DNA from 2 places in the Shewanella bicestrii genome. Region 2 is predicted to be linked to the other one. Evidence: predicted binding sites of a transcription regulator. Region 2 holds the regulator's gene; the other holds the start of a gene.
The links. The regulator MetJ, encoded in region 2, represses methionine synthesis genes. The targets are predictions, from matches to a motif close to TAGACGTCTAGACGTCTA.

Region 1 (3,124 bases), 180 kb from region 2:
GTTCATAGTTGGCTTGAGTCAGCGCAGCGACACGGGCTATCACTTTAGCATCCGCCGCCTGTGCCTTAGCCTCACGGCGTGCCAAACAAGTGTTAACTATCTCTTTGGCCGCGACGGACTCGGGGGCCAGTAGCAATTGGCGCACATTCGCCAGTTCTAACAGCTTTTGCTTAGCAAACGCGAGCTGCTGACGTAGCGTCGGCGTGAGCGTCGTCTCCACCTCTAAATCTACAGGGCTGTGAAGCAGTGAACAGGAGGTACCAATCCATAGGCGCGCACCGTCTTGTGAGCATAAGTCTCGGGCGACACTGCCGATACGCTCGACAATCAGGTCAACCTCTGCTGCCCACACGTTACGGCCATTAACTACACCAGCCGACAGAATTTGATCTGGTCTTAAGGCATTGGCAAACAAGGCCAATTGTTCAGGGGCTGTTACTAAATCGAGGTGCAGACCCGCCACCGGCAGCGCAGAAACCAGCGCCTGATGATGACTGATGCTGCCATAGTAGCTGGTGAGTAAAATCTTCACTTGAGCCGTTTTAAGCGCTTGATAAGCTTCGCTAATCGCTGCTTGCCAATCGGCGGCTAATTCGAGTGCCAGAATCGGCTCCTCAAGTTGTACCCAAGTCACGCCCTGTGCGGCAAAACGCGCCAGAATGTCGGCATAGGCCTTTAACAGATTGGGCAATAGGCTGAGTTTATCGAAATCCTGACCCACGGTTTTTGCCAGATACAAGTAACTCACAGGGCCTAACAGCACGGGCTTGGCTTGATAACCCAGCGCCTGCGCCTCGGCGACTTCATCAAAAAACTGTTCATAGGCGATAGAGAACACTTGGTCTTGCTTAAGCTCTGGCACTAAGTAGTGATAGTTAGTGTTGAAATACTTAGTCATTTCCGAGGCTGGCGCATCGGTGCCAGTTGGCGCACGGCCACGGGCAACACGGAATAAGGTATCAAGATCGATAGCGCCCTCACCACGGTGACGATCTGGGATAGCGTTTAGGGTCGCACTCAGGGTTAACACTTGATCGTAAAAGGCAAAATCACCCACGGGCACTTGCTCAATCCCAGCGGCTACTTGCCATTGCCAATGGGTGCGGCGTAACTCCTTGGCTACCTCATGCAGCTCAGCTTGAGTGCTCTCACCACGCCAGTATTTTTCGAGGGCAAATTTCAGTTCACGACGACGCCCGATACGGGGAAAACCAAGACTGTTTAATTGCATACCATATCTTCCTTTATTTGAGATAAGCCATATTCGGCACTTGCACCCAGCTGATGGTGTTTTCTTGGCAATTTTTCGCATTTAAGCCTTGATAAATCACAATGGGCGTCTGGACGTCTAGAAGTTTATTGTGATAGTCTCTATGCCAGCAACCGAATTGATTTCAAGCACAACATGAGCGAAATTCACTTGGAGTGATCATGATCGAACTAAGACATCTGCGAACCTTAATGGCACTGAAGGAAAGTGGCAGCTTGGCGGGCGCAGCCAAAAAACGTTTTGTCACTCAATCGGCTCTCTCCCATCAAATTAAGGAGTTAGAGCAACGAATTAATTCGCCCATTTTTGTGCGTAAAAGCAAACCCCTGTCCTTTACTCAGGAAGGCGCACGGCTATTGCACCTCGCCGAAGAGATCCTGCCTAAGGTGTTAGAAACGGAAACGGATCTGAAAAATGGCCTAGAGACAGAAACCAATCAACTCAGAGTGGGGATTGAATGCCACAGCTGTTTTCGCTGGTTAATGCCAGTGATGGAGCAATTTAGGCAAGATCATCCGCAGGCCGAGTTAGATCTGTCGAGCCGTCATCTATTCGATTCGCTCAATGCCTTGGAGATGGGCGAACTCGATATAGTGCTGACCTCAGATCCCGTACCGGGACACTCGCTCGCCTATCAGCATTTGTTTGATTTTGAAGTGAAGTTAGTGGTTGCCAAGGATCATCCCTTAGCGAAAGAAGCCTATGTTACGCCTAAGCAATTGGCCCGCTTACCCATTATCAGCTACCCAGTGCCACTGGCGCGTTTAGATATTTATCGCCACTTTTTAGAACCCGCAGGCGTTGAAGCCGGCGAGCAAAAGACCTGCGATTTGACCATGATGTTATTGCAACGCATCGCCTGTAAGGACGGTATCGCCGCCCTACCCAACTGGTCAATCAATGAAGGACATGGCTTGAGTTTAGCTTCAGTCAAACTCGGCCAAGAAGGCTTAAAACGCCCACTATTTGGGGCCTATCGCCGCCACAGCGCGAACTCAGCCTTAGTGCAAAACTGGCTGCAACTGGTGGCAAGCGAAGGCTTAGCGCGTCAGCAAAAATCCAATTAATGCCGTAAAAACAGCATAAAAAAGCCTGCAATTGCAGGCTTTGTTTTTATGAGCAGTGCTTAGAGCGGGTTGAGTAACATGCCGCGCATCGAGAGCACACGGCGCAGAATCAACCCTGGAGAATTTTGATTACGGGTCTGGCGCAGGTTATGGGCGATCATAAACTCTTGGCGCAGATCCTGATCGAGATCTAAGGCCTCAAAGGCTTCGATGGTTAAGGTCTGCTGCTGATTATCAATCAATGACTTAATCACGCTTAACGGGAAAGATTGCTCAGAGCTGGCATTTAAGTAAGCAAAGGCCGTTAAGGCAATGATTTGCCCGAATACGCTAAACAGCGCCAAGGTTTGTACTTCATCGGGGTCGACATCGACATCCGGCATATCGACTAGGCTGTCGACCGCATCGGTAGCGATATTTTCCGTGAGTTTCCAATAACCTTGTACCAACTTCTTATAGGGTTGGGGTAATTCATCGAGGCGTTCTTTCAAATAGAAGGTGAAGGCATAACGATAAATATTGACCTGACCTAAACGGATTAGGGCGTCTTTTAAGGAGCGAGATTTAGGATTTACTACACCTGAAGCCTGCGCCGAATTACTGCGCATCAACATGTGGGCAGCTAATGCGGGATCGCTCGAAATAATATCGATCACATTACGAATGTCGCCTTCGGCAAGGATCGCTTTTTTGAGTGGAATTAAGATCCCACGGCGACCGATCACTTGCTCTTCATTCGCTATGATGGCTCTCACTTGAGTAAAAACCTGTTGCTCAAGATCTGTCA
Region 2 (3,124 bases):
TTTGGCTGATTTTAATCAACTATAACTTCCAGTCCGTAATGGCGATTGGTGTTTTAGCACTACTGGCTTATTCACCCTTAGCATTTGCCTACGCGATTCTTGTGCTGCGCGATGAGCTGCCAAAGTGGGGCTTAGGTTTCTTCGTGCCTATCGCTAAGCTGCTGATGCCCTTTAGAAAGCTGATTGAAGTTCTGCTGTTTATCCTCGCCATTGGCGTAGGTGCTTATACTGGCTTCTTAATTTCGGCCATGAATGCTTATCCGATGTTGAACACTGCGGTATTGCCGGCGCTGTTCTTAGTCTCTGGTTTATCGGCGGGTGCGGCGGCTAATGCGGTGCTGGCGCTGGTGATGTTCAAGACCGATAGCCACGACAAGACTTTAGCTAAAATGCATGGCTTAGAGTTGCCAGTGATGGCCATCGAAATCATGTTCCTGTTTATGTTGTTCTGTGCCTTGTACTTTAAGGGCGGCGCGGCGGCTGCGGCGCTGGCATCACTCACCTCTGGCGTGTGGGCGAGCGTATTCTGGATTGGCGTGGTCGGGATTGGTTTTGGTATTCCGCTGTTGTTTATGCTGTTGCCGACCGCGACTCGCCACAGCAAGGGCGCGATGATCATGGTGGCCTGCGCCAGCTTAACTGGTGTGTTAGCACTGAGACACTTTATTGTGTATGCGGGACAAAGCTATCTAAGTTAGTGCCATTGGTTAATGGCAATATCTATGGGGTAAATCACCTATCCCAGCAAGCAAAAAGCACCGATTAACGGTGCTTTTTTTATGGGGCGATAAGCAGGATTCTATTGCGGTAATTATTGCGGCAATTATTGCGGCAATAGCTCAATCACTGATTTCACCGTGAGCACTAAGGCGCTGATAGCGCAGAGGGCTAAGGTTGCCATCTTGGTCTTATGCTTATCCACATTCCCCACCAGTTTACCCGCCACTAAATAGCCTAAAAAGACTGAGGGCAGCAGCATCAGGGATAACCATAAATGCTTGATTTCGAGCAGGCCCGTCACCCCAAGGATGACCATCGCTATGGTCGAGCTGAAGATAAAGAAGGCCGACAGTGCGGCGCGAAACTTTGAGGCATCCTTACCCGCCAACAAAATCGCCATCGGCGGACCACCAATGGCGGCAATATTACCAAAGATCCCCGATACCACACCTGCGCCAAATAGCGTCGCTTTATTCACTGGCAGGCTGAATTTATACAGGCTTAGCACCACGGCGACCGCCACAATGCCAGCAATCGCCAGACCAAGAATCGGCTGCGGCGCAAACAGCAACAGGCTGGCACCGATAAAGCCTCCGGGCACGCGACCAATCAGCGCATATTGCAAGCCGTTGAATTCTAAGTGGCCACGCTCACGCAGTAGGGTGAGTAGGGCGATGGAAAAGCCCATCACAATCACGGGGGCGGGCACTAATTCGGGGTCGACAATATACAGCAGCGGACTCGCCACCACAGCAAGGCCAAAGCCAATCAGACTCTGGGTGAGGGCACCTAAAAACACAATCACAGACGCAATGGCGAGCGTTTGTGGATCTATCAAGGAGAACATAGGATTCCATCAAAACAAAATAGGGATCGTTACTCTAACCCATCAGGCAAGATGAGCATTAACGATCCCTAATAATTAGTTACGGCAGGATTATGGACGCCTGAGCGTTATTCCATATCTTCCCACTCGATCCCCATTTCGTCCATCAACCGTTTCGCTTCGGCGGGAATGCTGTCTGGGCTATCTTTCGACAGATCGGCATCATTAGGCAGAGGCTGGCCGGTGTAGGCATGCAAAAATGCTTCACACAAGAGTTCGCTATTGGTGGCGTGGCGCAGGTTGTTCACCTGACGACGGGTACGTTCATCCGTGAGGACTTTTAGCACTTTGAGCGGAATAGACACAGTAATTTTCTTTACTTGTTCATTCTTCTTGCCATGTTCAGCATAGGGGCTGATGTATTCCCCATTCCATTCAGTCATTGACTCACCTGTTATAACGCTAAATTCGGGGCAGATTTTAAACCCTTACAGATAACAGTCAAATTATTGCTACTATTTCTTAGTGATTGCAAACAGATTTCTTTATGTTTAGACGTCTAAACGTCTTAACGCCTATTGACGATGCCACTGGGCTTAGGTACATTTAGACGTCCAGACATCTCTTTGCGAACTTAGGAGTTCCCGATGACCGCAGGCAAATTAGTGACCGAACGTCAATTAGCCACATTAGCAGTGCGTCAGGGTATCGAAAGCGATACTCAGTATGGCGCTGTGGTGCCGCCAATTTACCTGTCGACGAATTACGCCTTCGATGGTCATAAAAATCCTCGCGAATTTGATTACAGCCGTTCCGGCAATCCTACCCGCAGCATCTTAGGTGATGCCCTAGCTAAGCTGGAAAAGGGCGCAACTGGTGTGGTGACTTGCACAGGCATGGCGGCCATTACCTTAGTGACCACTTTGCTTGGCCCTGATGACTTGCTGGTGGTGCCTCACGATTGCTACGGCGGTTCGTACCGTTTATTCACCAACTTGGCTAAAAAGGGCCAATTTAAACTGCTGGTGGTCGATCAAACCGACGGCCAAGCGCTTGAGCAAGCGATTAGCCAGCAACCTAAGATGGTGTGGATTGAAACCCCCTCTAATCCTCTGCTGCGAGTCGTCGATATCGAAGCTATCGCCAAGGCGAGCCACGCCGTGGGCGCTTTAGTGGTGGTGGACAACACTTTCCTCTCGCCAATTTTGCAGCAACCGCTGTTACTCGGTGCCGATATCGTTATCCACTCCACCACTAAGTACATCAATGGTCACAGCGATGTGGTGGGCGGCGCGGTGATCGCCAAAGATCCTCAACTCGGTGAGACCTTACATTGGTGGTCGAACACCTTAGGTTTAACTGGGTCTGCCTTCGACAGTTATCAAACCCTGCGGGGTCTGCGTACCTTAGCCGTGCGCATTCGCGAGCACCAAAGCAATGCCCAGCGTATTGTGCACGTGCTGACGAGCAGCCCTGTGGTGAGCAAAGTGTATTACCCAGGCCTTGCGGAACATCCCGGCCATGCCATTGCCGCCAAGCAGCAAAAAGGCTTTGGCGCTATGCTGAGTTTTGAGCTTA

Region 1: a site for MetJ is predicted at 1,342-1,359, ahead of metE (5-methyltetrahydropteroyltriglutamate--homocysteine S-methyltransferase). Genes of this name have one in related genera too.

Annotation. Positions count from the first base shown of each region.
Region 1 covers NZ_CP022358.1:767,200-770,323, reverse strand. The annotation lists gene metE (5-methyltetrahydropteroyltriglutamate--homocysteine S-methyltransferase) at 1-1,231, opposite strand, end outside; gene CF168_RS03450 (LysR family transcriptional regulator) at 1,432-2,337, shown strand; gene CF168_RS03445 (HDOD domain-containing protein) at 2,397-3,124, opposite strand, start outside.
Region 2 covers NZ_CP022358.1:590,154-593,277, forward strand. The annotation lists gene nrfD (NrfD/PsrC family molybdoenzyme membrane anchor subunit) at 1-698, shown strand, start outside; gene CF168_RS02715 (sulfite exporter TauE/SafE family protein) at 824-1,567, opposite strand; gene metJ (met regulon transcriptional regulator MetJ) at 1,675-1,989, opposite strand; gene metB (cystathionine gamma-synthase) at 2,212-3,124, shown strand, end outside.